DNA from 4 places in the Arthrobacter sp. NPDC056493 genome. Region 4 is predicted to be linked to each of the others. Evidence: riboswitches for the same ligand, from Rfam matches in the RefSeq annotation. Region 4 holds a riboswitch; each other region holds the start of a gene.
What was found. Region 4 has a riboswitch for cyclic di-AMP ahead of ACFQ50_RS05720 (hypothetical protein). Riboswitches for the same ligand answer to the same signal wherever they lie in the genome.

Region 1 (3,159 bases), on a different contig from region 4:
CAGCGGAGGCAGGCCGCAACGAGGTTCTCCCAGGAGTCGGCACCGCCCCGGGATTTGGGCTGGACATGGTCTATGGTGTGGGCTGCCTTGCCGCAGTAGGCGCACCGGTGGCCGTCACGGCGAAGCACACCGCGCCTGCTCACCGCGGTGATCATGTTGTACCGGGGGCGGATGTAGCGGTTAAGGAGAATCACGGACGGACGGCCCATGATGTCCTGCGGCCCGACGACAGGATCGTCGCCTTCGGCCACCACGCTTGCCTTTCCGGTGAGCACAAGGACCAGCGCCCGGCGGAAGGTCACTACCGCCAGCGGTTCATATCCAGCATTCAGAACGAGTGTGCGCATGCACATACCTCTTCACGGCCGCACCCGGCAGAGGCGCGAGGGCCGGCTGCCCTCTGCATGTCCGGGCTATGGATCGACACCATAAGAGTAAACACTCAGTAGGCAGATGAGCGAATCGAACACAAGCATCGTCATGGCGTGTCACCAAAAATTCATGCGGACGCAAGGCAAAAAAGGACCCCCGCCAGTTGGCGGGGGTCCTTCCGTAATGCTTTGGGGGTGTCTTAGCCGCCGACGCGGATGAAGACGGGGCCGGAGCCGACGTTCACGCTGAACAGTGCGGTGGTTCCGCCGTTCCAGCCGCCGTGGACGGCCTGCCCGTTGCCGACGTACACAGCGATGTGGGCCAGGCCCATGCCGCCGTTCTGGTAGTAGGCGAGGTCGCCCGGCTGGGCTTCAGCAGCACTGACGGTGCGGCCGAGGGACAGGTAGCCTGCCGGCCAGCCGTGGTAGTGGATGCCCACGGCGGCGAGTGCGTTGGTGGCCAGCGCGGTGCAGTCCTGGGAGACGCCGAGCTGTGCGTAGGCAGCTGCAGCAATCGCAGCACCCTGGCCGCTGGCAGCCGTGGTCTTCGGCGCTGCCGGGGCAGCGGTCTCGACGGCGGCGGTGGCCTGGACTGCCGGTGCTGCGTCAGCAGCCGGAGCGGCGTCAGCGGCGGGGGTGGCTTCCTGGACCTTGACTACAGGTTTGGGAGCCTCGACAACGGGAGCCGGCGCGGTGGAAACAGCAGGCTTCTCGTAGGAGATGGCGATGCTGGAAGCAGCGGAGATGGTGGCCGGCGCAGCGGACTGGACCTCCAGCGTGGAAGCCGGAACGGATTCGCGCTGAACGTTGGTCTCAGCAGCGTTGGCGGCGATGCCGCTGGTCAGGACAAGACCGGAAGCAGCAGCGATAACTGCGGCCTGGCGGCCCATGCCACCGGCGTTGTCGCCGACGGCCTTGGCAATGACAGCCAGCGAGTTGGTCTTGGTGACCTCGGCGCGGTGCCGTGCAATGGTCGCACGTGTAGTCATTAAAGTTTCTCTCTTTCGTGTTCCACAGACCGCGGTAGCAGGCCGTGGGTTATCGACGCGCCGGCATCTTGGGGGTAAGCCGGCCCGCCTCGAATCGGATTTTTAGCGAAGGGTGTAAAAAGCGGACGTGCCCGTTGCGGACACCGCGTGCAGGAGAGTGCCCTGCGAGGGGTTCAGCGCGCTGATCATCATGCCGTTGCCGACGTAGATGCCCACGTGGGCGCCGCCGTTCTGCATGACCAGGTCGCCGGGAGCAGGCGTGGAGGTGGGCTTCATGGCGTTCCACGCGTTGACGCGGGGAATGCTGATGCCTGCCTGTGCGTAAACCCACTGAGTGAAGCCGGAGCAGTCCCAGCCGCTGGGCGTGGTGCCGCCCCAGACGTAGGGGCTGCCGATGCCGGTGTACGCGATTGCTGCCAGTCCGGAAGCTGCTGCGGAGGCCGCACCATCAGTGGACTTTGCGGTGACGGCCTTGGCCGCACCGGTGCTCTCGTCGCCGGCCTGGCCTGCATCGGCCGTCTGGCTCTCATCGTTCGACTGCGGAGCGATGGCTTCGGCGACCGGGGCTGCCACGGTGGTGACAGCAGGACGCTCGAAGGAGACAGTGGCGGTGGGCGCGGCGGTCACAGCAAGCTGTGCGGCCTGGGATCCGGTCTCCGAGGAGGCGGAAACACCAATGTTGGCGTCGGCTGCGTTGGCAGGCATGCCAACACTCAGGATGAGTCCTGAAGCAGCTGCGATAACAGCTGCCTGGCGACCTACTGTGCCGGCATTGGCGCTAACCGCCTTGGACACGGAGTCCAACGGGTTCATACGAACCGTTTGCGCGCGGTGGCGCGCGGCATTGTGGCGTGAAGACACGAAGGTAGCCTCTCCCAATGCCTGCGAGGTGAGCTGTCGGATTCGGATGGGAGTCACCCGGCCGCTCCGCTTCCTGGGAAGCTTTGCGACTTAACCCCAAGGCCTTCTTGCGAAGACCAAAATTGGTTCCCCCGCCCCTGCCAGACGATGTAATGCGAACGGACCTTGAGCGGTGGCAGAGTTAGGCAATCCACTCAAGAGCGTCAACTTCGGAAAAGTTGACGCGGTTTAGACGGTACAGCAGTTCGGAGCCAATGTCACATTCAGGTCACGGCGTGTCACAGGAATGAGGGTGCTCGCTCGACGTGGCTCAGAGCCAGCCGAGGGGATCAACGACGTCCCCGTTGACCATCACCTCGAAGTGGAGGTGGCAGCCCGTGGAGGCGCCCGTGGTCCCGCTGAGGGCGATAACTTCGCCCCGGGTGACCTTCTGGCCAACCTGGACGCTGGAGGACGACAGGTGGTTGTACGTGGTCTCCAGGCCGTTGCCGTGATCGATCACGACGCGGTTGCCTCCCCCATAGGGGTGCCATCCCGAAAAGGTGACCTTGCCGCTGGCCGCGGCAAGCACCTGGGTGCCGCACTGGGCAGCGAAATCCTGGCCGCGGTGGAACTCGCCGGCACCGCCGGTGATCGGACTGACCCGGTAACCGAACGGCGAGGACCTGACCAGCGTGGTCAGCGGGCCGCCCAGGGTCCCCACCGAGGCCGAACGGCTGATGCTGCCGGCTGACTGGGCGCTGAGGAGCTGCTTCAGCTTTCCGTCCGGGTCGCCGGTGGTGGAGACGGACGTGCGGCTGAAGTCGATCTTTGCTGCCGCTTCAGCCGAGACCTTCGGCTGGGCCGAGGCAGCGGACGCAGACGCCCCTCCCGGCTCTCCGGCGGCCAGGACAGGGCTGGTGGCGGGGACAGTAACAGTCAGCAGCAGGCCGGTGGCA
Region 2 (3,159 bases), on a different contig from region 4:
TTCTTCTACTCCTGCCGCCTGGTGGTGTTCCTCATCCAGGGGCCAAACGGTCCCGTTTTCACTACCTACTTCGGGTCGGCGGTGACCACCATGGTCACCATGGTGCTGCTGGTGGTGGTTTCCTTCAGCATGGCGGGCCTGAGCACCGAGCAGCAGACGCGGGCGCTGCGGACGGTCGCCACCCAGGACGGGCTCACGGGCCTCCTTAACCGGGGAGCTTTCCTGGAGGCGGCGGCCGAAGAGCTGGAACGCAGCAAGGCCGCCAACAGCGGCGGCTCGCTGATCCTCGCCGACCTGGATCACTTCAAGTCGGTCAACGACACCTTCGGCCACGCGGCGGGCGACCTTGCACTGCAGGCATTCGCCGAGGCGTGCGGCGCATCGGTCCGGTCCACGGACGTCGCCGGGCGCTACGGCGGCGAGGAGTTCATCCTCCTGCTTCCCGGCGCGGGCCCCAAGAGCGCGGAAATCATTGCGAATGAAATCAGCAGGAGGCTGGCGGGGCTGCACATCCCGGAGCTGCTGCGGATGCCGACCGTCAGCTACGGCATTTCCACCTACAACGCGAAAACGGCCGATCTCGACGAGGTGATCGCGGCCGCGGACGTTGCCCTCTATGAAGCCAAATCGCAGGGGCGGAACCGCACGGTCAGGGGCTAAGAGCTCATCCGGTTCCCCAGGCACCGGATCCGGAATGCATGGGGGACAATCCGGACCCGGCGATCCTGGCTCGCAGCCGGAGACTGCGGTCTTTCATCAGGCATAGCCAGTGTTTCCCACCATCCTTGTAGAAAGGTGGGAGCACCTTGGGGGATGGCCGTGTTCCGCCGCCCCCAAGGCAGCGGAACACGGCGGTTTCTTCAGTTCTGCTAGGCCGCGCGAACAAACGTGACGGGGCCCGTGGCGGTGAGCCAGGACAGCGGGTGGGCCATGGTGGCGTTGATGCCGTTCATGCCGCCGCTGATGACTTTGCCGGCGCCCGCGTAAATTGCCACGTGGCCGGACTGGACCACCATGTCGCCGGGCTGCGGGGTGGAGACCACCACGCCATGGTTCAGGAACTGCATGGGCGCGAGGTCACCCACAGGGATGCCGGCCGCGCCGAGGGCCTTCTCCACCATGGCGGTGCAGTCCTGCGTGATGCCGATCTGGGCGTAGGCCGACGCCAGCATGGTTGCGTTGACGCCCGCGGCAGCCTTGACGGGTGCCTTCGGGGCCGGAGCGGCAGCCTCGACGGTGACCTTCGGTGCGGCCGCGGCCGGCGCAGCTGCAGCCTTGGGGGCCGCGGTAGCAACGGGCGCGGCAGCGACGGTGGCGGCTGCAGGTGCCGCGGTCTTCCTTACTGCCGGCTTTTCGACGACGGGTGCTGCCGCCACGGGGGCCGGGGCCGACTTGACCGCGGGGCGTTCAAACTCGATCCTGACGCTGGAGGCAGCGTTCAGCGGAGCCTGGACCTGGCTGGCGGCCGCGGCGGCCGGTGCCTGCGCCGGCTGGGCCGGAACGTTCGCGGCGTTGGCTGCGACGCTGCCGGTGAAGGCCAGCCCGGAGGCGGCAAGGATGGCCGCAGCACGGCGGCCAGAAATAATGCGGAACGACATGAAGAAGCCTCTCCCGATGCCTGCGAGGTGAGCTGTCGGATTCGGATGGGAGGCACCCGGCCGCGGTCCTGAGCGTGGTCAGGAACTGCGCGGCTTCACCCCAAGACCCGCTATAAGCGGGCCGAAAAGTGGTTTCCCCGTCTCTGCCGGACATGGGTCTTCGGTTGGTTCCTCGGGCTGCGGCAGAGTTAGGCAATCAGCGCGGGAGTGCCCTATCGGTGAAAAAGGCACGTTTTCCACCGTACGGGAGGCATCGTTCAATGTCACATTAAGGTAACGGCGCCGTGTCGTTCACTTCCGGTTTGCCCGCGTCATGTAGAGGGGCGGGGCCTGATTGGTGTGGTGAGCCTCACTCTGCGGCGTTGAGCTTGCCGGCCAGCCGTTCCCGCATCTGAATGCTGGCCGAGTTGAGGCCGATCAGTTCCACCTCCCGGCCGTGCCTGCGGTATTTCTCCGTGACGGAGTCCAGCACGGCGATGGTGGAGGCATCCCACAGGTGCGAGGCGTGCAGGTCGATCACCACGCTGTCGATGTCCGGCTCGGCGTCGCGGGCGTAGTTGAACTGCGTGTAGAGGTCGTTGGAGGAGGCGAAGAACAGTTCGCCGTCCACAGTGTAGGTGGCCACCGTCCGGCCGTTGAGCTCCACTTCCGTACGGTCGACGGTGGCGAAATGGGCCACGCGGCGGGCGAACATCGCCATCGCCGCCAAAACCCCGACGCCGACGCCGATCGCCAGATTGTGCGTGACCACCACCGTGCCCACGGTGATCAGCATGACGGCGGTTTCCGATTTGGGCATCCGCTTCAGCGTTGCGGGTGCAACAGAGTGCCAGTCGAAAGTGATGGCCGAGACGAAGATCATCACCGCCACCAGCGCCGCCATGGGGATGAGACCCACGATGTCGCCCAGGGTGACCACCAGCACCAGCAGGAAGGCGCCCGCGAGGAACGTGGACACCCGGCTCCGGGCGCCGGAGCCCTTGACGTTGATCATGGTCTGCCCGATTACCGCGCAGCCGCCCATGCCGCCCAGGAACCCGGTGACGATGTTGGCCACGCCCTGGCCCCAGGATTCGCGGGTCTTGTTGGAGCGGGTGTCGGTGATGTCGTCCACAAGCTTGGCCGTCATCAGGGATTCCAGCAGCCCCACCAGCGCCATGGACAGCGAGAACGGTGCGATGGTCTGGAAGGTTTCCCACGTCAGCGGCACCTGAGGGATGAACAGCGTGGGCAGGCTTTCCGGCAGCTGGCCCTTGTCCTGGACGGCGGGCACGTCGATCCCGGCCACCACGGTGAGGACCGTCAGGAGGACGATGGCCACCAAAGGTGACGGCACCGCCGTCGTGATCCTGCGGAAGCCGACGACAATCAGCAGGCCCGCGGCGACCAGCGGATACACGGGCCAGGGAACCCCGATCAGTTCCGGCAGCTGGGCCATGAACACGAGGATGGCAAGCGCGTTCACGAAGCCCACCATCACCGAGCGCGGGATGAACCGCATGAGCCGGGTGACGCCCAGGACGGCGAGCAGGATCTGAAAGACCCCGGCGAGGATCACCGC
Region 3 (3,159 bases), on a different contig from region 4:
GCTGTTAGGCGTTCACCCGCACGTAAGTGGAGCCGGTGAGCCAGGAGGCCGGGTGCACGATGGTTTCGTTGACACCGTTCATGCCGCTGCTAATGGCCTGGCCGCCGCCGATGTAGACGCCGACGTGTCCGCCGCTGATCATCAGGTCACCGGGCCGCGGGGAGGAGACCGGAGTTCCGTACTGGTAGAACTGCGCGGGCGCGAGGTCGCCGACGGACTTGCCGACGGAGCGCAGGGCCTGCTCCACCAGGACGGTGCAGTCCTGGGTGGCACCAAGCTGCGCCCTGGCGGAGGCCACAATGGCCGCGCCCGCGCCGCTGGCTGCCGGAGCGGTTGCTGTTGCCGGGGTTATCGACGCGGAGGCGTTGTAGATTCCCATGCCGGCGGGCTCCGGGACGGCCGGGGCTGCAGGAACGGCCGGAACAGCAGGGGCCGCGGGGACCGCAGGCACTGCGGGAGTTGCCGGCCCTGCGGGAGCCGCGGCCGCGCCGGGCCCCGGGATGAGGATCTGGTCACCGGGGTAAATGACGGAGGCCAGGGACAGGCCGTTCTCCGCGAGCAGTGCATCGAGGCTGACGCCGTGGCGTGCCGCGATGGCGCCGAGGGTGTCGCCGGGCGCAACGGTGTGCGACGCGCCGGCAACAGCAGATCCTCCGTCTGCCGGAGCCGGGAGTGCCGGCGCAGGGGCCGGGACTGCCGGAGCCTGCGCCTGGGTGGGTGCGGCGAGCGCCTGGCCCGCGACGGACTTCACAGCAGCAGCGGCCGGGGCCGGGGCGGACTGTGCAGCGCCGCTGGCCGGAATCTCGGGCGCGTAGGCACCTGCGTGGGCAGGTGCCCCCGCGCCGAAGAGGAGTCCGGAAGCGACGGCGGCGGCGGCCGCCGGCTTGGCAACCGAGGCGGCATTGGACTTGAAGGAATACGACAGGCCCTGCAGGGCGATGGACGTCGTCGGGGTGGCGCGATGGCGCGCGGGCGTGAACTTACGTGACATGGTTGATGTGCCTCTCCCATGCCTGCGGGGTTAGCTGTCGGGTTCGGGTGGGAGTCACCCGGTCCTGCCCGCTGCTGGGCGCAGCGCCTGGACTTAACCCCTAGGCCTTGGCGCGCAAGGCCGGTACTAAGGTGGTTCCCCCGTCCCTGCCTGTTGGTGATAGCGAACGGATCCCGGTCAGCGGCAGGGCTCGGCATTCTGCCCGGGATGCCCTGAGCGGAACCAGGGCACCGGCCGAGGCTACCGCACCCCCGCACCAAAAGTCACATTTCGGTAACGGCGGCGGTTGAATAAGCAGTTGAGGAACCAGTGCGGGAGGGTGCAGACCCCAACACCCTACAGGGCCTTCACCGCGCCCAGCACCTTCGTCAGGGACTCCTTCGCGTCGCCGAACAGCAGCGTGGTCTGCGGCTCGAACATGAGGTCGTTCTCGATCCCGGCGAACCCCGGCCGCATGGAGCGCTTGAGGAACACCACCTGACGCGCGTCCGCCACCTCGAGGATTGGCATCCCGTAGATCGGCGATCCGGCCGTGGTCTTCGCGGCGGGGTTCACGACGTCGTTCGCGCCGACCACCAGCGCGACGTCGGCGGTGCGGAACTCGGAGTTGATCTGGCCCATTTCCTTGAGCGATTCGTAGGGCACGTTGGCCTCGGCGAGCAGCACGTTCATGTGCCCCGGCATGCGCCCGGCCACCGGATGAATGGCGAAGTCCACGCGGGTGCCCCGGGATTCCAGGGCCTGCGCCAGCTCTGCCGCGGTGTGCTGCCCCTGCGCCACGGCGAGCCCGTAGCCGGGAACGATGATCACGCGCTGCGCGTAGCCCAGGAGCACCGCCACGTCCTCCGGGCTGGACGAGCGGACCGGACGGTCGCTCACGGCCGTGGATCCCGCCGTCGAACCTCCCCGGAACGCGCCGAACAGGATGCCGGCCACGCTGCGGCCCATGGCCGCGGCCATCGCGCGGGTGAGGATGGTGCCTGAGGCGCCCACGAGCGTGCCGGCCACCACCAGCAGCACGTTCCCCAGCACCAGGCCGGACGCCGCAACAGCCAGGCCGGTGAACGCGTTGAGCAGGGAGATGACGATCGGCACATCCGCGCCGCCCACCGGCAGCACCAGCAGCACGCCTGCCGCCAGGCCCAGCAACAGGAGAAGCAGCGCCAGGACCAGGGATCCGCCCGTCACGACGGCGGACGCGGCACCGACGGCGGCAAGCAGGACCGCCCCCATGAGCACCGGCAGGCCGGGGAACACCACGGGACGGGTGGTCATGAGCTCCTGCAGCTTCGCGAACGTCACGGCCGAGCCGGCGAAGGACACTGCCCCCACCAGCAGGGTGAAGACGACGGCGACACGCACCCAGGCGTCCTCCGCATGCGGCAGTTCCAGCAGCGCCACGAGCGCGGCGGCGCCGCCGCCCACGCCGTTGAACAGAGCAACGAGCTGCGGCATCTGGGTCATCTTGACGCGCCTGGCCACGGGGGCGGCCACACCGGAGCCGACAACAATGGCGCCGAGGATCAGGGGGACATTGTCCAGCCGGGTCGAAAAAAAGACCGTGACGACGGCGACCAGCGCACCAAAGGCGCCGATGAGGTTGCCCCGGCGGGCGGTGCGCGGGGAGTTCAGGCCCTTCAGCGCCAGGATGAAGAAGACGGCGGCCGCGAGGTACAGCAGGGCGGTGACGTTGGGGTCCAGGAGGATCACCGCGTGGCCTCCGTGTTTTCCCTGGCGTCACCCTGAGGTTCACTCTGGGTGGGTTTGGCCGGTTTGTCGGGTTTGCGGCCGCGGAACATCTCGAGCATGCGGTCGGTCACCACAAAGCCGCCCACCAGGTTCGCCGTGGCAAGAACAACGGCCAGCAGCGCCACCGCGAGAACCCAGGGGTGCGTGGCCTGGCCGGCAACGATGATGGCGCCCACCAGGATGATCCCGTGGATCGCGTTCGCCCCGGACATCAGGGGCGTATGCAGCGTGCTGGAAACCTTCGACACCACTTCGAAGCCGACAAACACTGCAAGCACGGTGATGGTCAGCAGGCTGATGCCGTCCATCAGGCCACCCCTTCGTTTTCCGACGCAGTCACCGGGTCATTCGCCAACTCGTCGGCGAGTTCGAGCGCCGCGAGAGCCTCGGCCGTCGGCGGGTGCCGCACCACGCCGTCG
Region 4 (3,159 bases):
GGTCTGGACCATCACCATCGTCTCGCTGGGTGGCCTCGTGCTGATCGGCCTGGCCGGGACGGTGCTCATCCGGCGCACCATGAAACCGCTGGAACAGCTCTCCGAGGTGGCCACGCAGGTGTCGCGCCTGCCGCTGGACGCCGGTGAGGTGGCACTCGCCGTCCGCGTCCCGCCGTCGAACGCCCATCCCGGAACCGAAGTGGGCAGCGTGGGGCACGCCCTGAACCAGATGCTGGACAACGTCTCCAATGCGCTGGAGGCGCGGCAGGAAAGCGAAATGAAGGTCAGGCAGTTCGTGGCGGACGCCTCCCACGAACTCCGCACGCCGCTCACGGCCATCCGCGGCTACACCGAGCTGATGCGCATGACCGAAAAATTCACCCCGGACGGCCAGAGGTCCCTTGCACGCGTGCAGAGCCAGTCCGAACGCATGACCGCCCTGGTGGAGGACCTCCTGCTGCTCGCCCGGCTCGACGAGGGCCAGCCGCTCAAGCTCAGCGACGTTGACCTCACGCAGCTGGTGATCGAGACCGTCAGTGACGAAAAAGTCATGGCGCCGGACCGGGCCTGGCATCTGGACCTCCCGGAGGAACCCGTGTCGGTCCGGGGTGACGACTCGCAGCTGCACCAGGTCCTCGTGAACCTGCTCTCCAATGCCCGCAAGCACACCCGTCCCGGCACCACGGTGACCACCGGCGTGATGCGGTCGGCTGACGGCAGTGCTGTGATTACTGTCACGGACGACGGCGCCGGCATCCCGCCGGAATTCGTGGACAAGGTCTTCGCGCGCTTTGCCCGCGCAGACGCCTCACGGGCGACGCCGGCGCAGCCGCCCCTGTCGCCTGCCTCCGCAACGGCGAAGGGTCCTGCCACCGGTGGCGCCAGCGCGCAAACAGCCCTCCGTACCGCGGATTCGCGGGGAGAAACAGGGCCTTCGCAGGCAGAACCTGGCGTCGCCTCGGCAGAGGGAACCAGCGGCCTGGGACTGTCCATCGTGCAGTCCATCGTGGAAGCGCACGGCGGCACGGTGGAGGTCACGTCCCGGCCCGGCCGGACGGAATTTGCGGTCCGGCTGCCCATGCAAGGCGCCGCGCCGACGCCGTGACTCCCGTTACCTAAATGTGACTTAATCAGAAGCCTCCTGTACCGTCGATATGGTGCGGCCGCCACTAGCGCCGCATCTCCGGATTGACGCCCAGCTCTGCCGCTTCCCGGATTCCGCTACATCAGGCAGAGGCGGGGGAACCAGAGTCCCGGGCTTTCCGCATCAGCCCTTGGGGTGAAGCCGACACGTGAATTTCCGTGCGGCCGGATGACCTCATCCGAACCCGACAGCTAACTCCGCAGGTGTGAGAGGCAATCCACCATGTCTGAATTTAAGACTCAGGCGCGCCCTGAACGCGCCTCAGATCAGTCTGACCGCACGACGTCACGCCAGGGCATTTCCCGGCACCGCGCCGAACCGGCCCGGCCTACGACGGCCTGGGGCCGTCTCACTTCCGGCCTTCCGTCCTTTGGCCGCCGGGCGGCTGTCCTGACCACTGCCGCCGCGGTGCTCGTTGGCGTCGGTGCCGCAGGCCACGCGGCCGACCAGGCCACGCCTTCCGCCGCCGAGCCGGCAGCGGCCACCGCGGACGCCGGGCAGACGCTGAGCTTCGACAAGACGCTGATCTCCGCCCTTCCGGCCCCGTCCGCGGCGTCCATCGCTCCGCAGTCCTCGTCCCAGGCCGCTGCCAAGGAGTCTGCGGCCAAGGCTGCCGCTGCAAAGAAGGCTGCCGCCGCTAAGGCCGCCGCCGCCCAGGCTGCTGCCGCAAAGGCCGCCGCGGCTAAGGCCAACGCCGCCGCCGTCCAGGCTGCCGCAGCGAAAGCTGCCGCGGCCAAGGCGGCCGCAAAGGCCCGGGCCGCTGCGCCTGTGGCCCTGAACGATCCCTCCGGCGCACAGGCCTACGCAGCCGCCAGGCTCGGATCCTTTGGCTGGTCCGCAGACCAGATGCAGTGCCTGCAGCGGCTCTGGACCAAGGAATCGGAATGGCGCACCACGGCCACCAATGCCAGCAGCGGCGCCTACGGCATCGTCCAGTCGCTGCCCGCAGAGAAAATGGCGAGCGCCGGGGCGGACTACCGCACCAACTACCGCACCCAGATCAACTGGGGCCTGGACTACATCAAGGAGCGCTACGGCTCCCCGTGTGGCGCCCTGAACTGGCACCTCGCCCACAACTGGTACTGACCGGTTTGCCGCGGCCGAACCGGCTGAGGGCGAGCATTTCTGCACCGCTTTAGAGTGCCCGAGGGCCCCGGATCCGCCAGGATCCGGGGCCCTCTTGCCGTCCGTGCCCACCCGCGGCCGGCAAAGAGGTGCAGAAATGCGGCCACCCACCGGCCGCTCATTCCGGCCGCCACAAGCCGCTCATTCTGGCCGCCAGCGAGCGCTGAGGAACTTCCACAGCCCCTGCACAGCTTCGCCCTAAAACCCTCATAACAGCGGCCGCCACTGTTGATGCATGACCATCACTGACCAGGCCTCCGGACCCCAGCCGCACCCACCGCTGCACACCCGGCCGCACGCGCTCCATGGAGCCGGCGCGGCCGGAGATGCCCCGTCCCAGACCCTCATCAGGCATACGCGGCGGTCGCCGATCGATACCTCCACCGCGGTACCGGTCCTGGACGTGACCATCCCGGTCTACAACGAAGAACGCGACCTGGAGGAGTGCCTGCGCCGGCTCCACGCCCACCTGCGCGGCACGTTCCCGCACTCGTTCCGCATCACCGTTGCGGACAACGCGAGCACCGACGGCACGCTCCAAGCGGCCGAACGCGTGGCCCGAGAGCTCCGCGAGGTCACCGTGGTGCACCTTGCGGAAAAGGGCCGCGGCAACGCCCTGCGGAAAGTGTGGCTGGCTTCGCCGTCGCCTGTCCTGGCCTACATGGACGTGGACCTCTCCACGGACCTGGCCGCACTGGGCCCGCTCCTTGCCCCGCTGATCTCCGGCCACTCGGACCTTGCCATCGGCACGCGGCTGACCCGCAACTCCCGCGTGGTCCGCGGGCCGAAGCGCGAATTCATCTCCCGCAGCTACAACTTCATGCTGCAGTCCCTGATGGGCGCCCATTTCAGCGATGCGCAGTGCGGCTTCAAGGCCATCCGCGCCGACA

Region 1: it holds a riboswitch for cyclic di-AMP, as region 4 does, so the genes downstream of both, ACFQ50_RS15255 (C40 family peptidase) here and ACFQ50_RS05720 (hypothetical protein) in region 4, are expected to answer to the same signal.
Region 2: it holds a riboswitch for cyclic di-AMP, as region 4 does, so the genes downstream of both, ACFQ50_RS09390 (hypothetical protein) here and ACFQ50_RS05720 (hypothetical protein) in region 4, are expected to answer to the same signal.
Region 3: it holds a riboswitch for cyclic di-AMP, as region 4 does, so the genes downstream of both, ACFQ50_RS12440 (LysM peptidoglycan-binding domain-containing protein) here and ACFQ50_RS05720 (hypothetical protein) in region 4, are expected to answer to the same signal.

Annotation. Positions count from the first base shown of each region.
Region 1 is NZ_JBHTSL010000037.1:24,060-27,218, reverse strand. It holds gene ACFQ50_RS15265 (HNH endonuclease) at 1-347, opposite strand, end outside; gene ACFQ50_RS15260 (NlpC/P60 family protein) at 572-1,360, opposite strand; gene ACFQ50_RS15255 (C40 family peptidase) at 1,463-2,065, opposite strand; cyclic di-AMP (ydaO/yuaA leader) riboswitch at 2,226-2,419, opposite strand; gene ACFQ50_RS15250 (M23 family metallopeptidase) at 2,532-3,159, opposite strand, start outside.
Region 2 is NZ_JBHTSL010000016.1:63,418-66,576, reverse strand. It holds gene ACFQ50_RS09395 (GGDEF domain-containing protein) at 1-660, shown strand, start outside; gene ACFQ50_RS09390 (hypothetical protein) at 870-1,598, opposite strand; cyclic di-AMP (ydaO/yuaA leader) riboswitch at 1,602-1,803, opposite strand; gene ACFQ50_RS09385 (SulP family inorganic anion transporter) at 1,948-3,159, opposite strand, start outside.
Region 3 is NZ_JBHTSL010000027.1:134-3,292, forward strand. It holds gene ACFQ50_RS12440 (LysM peptidoglycan-binding domain-containing protein) at 5-991, opposite strand; cyclic di-AMP (ydaO/yuaA leader) riboswitch at 998-1,166, opposite strand; gene ACFQ50_RS12445 (NAD(P)(+) transhydrogenase (Re/Si-specific) subunit beta) at 1,328-2,701, opposite strand; gene ACFQ50_RS12450 (NAD(P) transhydrogenase subunit alpha) at 2,698-3,048, opposite strand; gene ACFQ50_RS12455 (Re/Si-specific NAD(P)(+) transhydrogenase subunit alpha) at 3,048-3,159, opposite strand, start outside.
Region 4 is NZ_JBHTSL010000008.1:111,129-114,287, reverse strand. It holds gene ACFQ50_RS05725 (ATP-binding protein) at 1-1,105, shown strand, start outside; cyclic di-AMP (ydaO/yuaA leader) riboswitch at 1,210-1,361, shown strand; gene ACFQ50_RS05720 (hypothetical protein) at 1,367-2,230, shown strand; gene ACFQ50_RS05715 (glycosyltransferase) at 2,505-3,159, shown strand, end outside.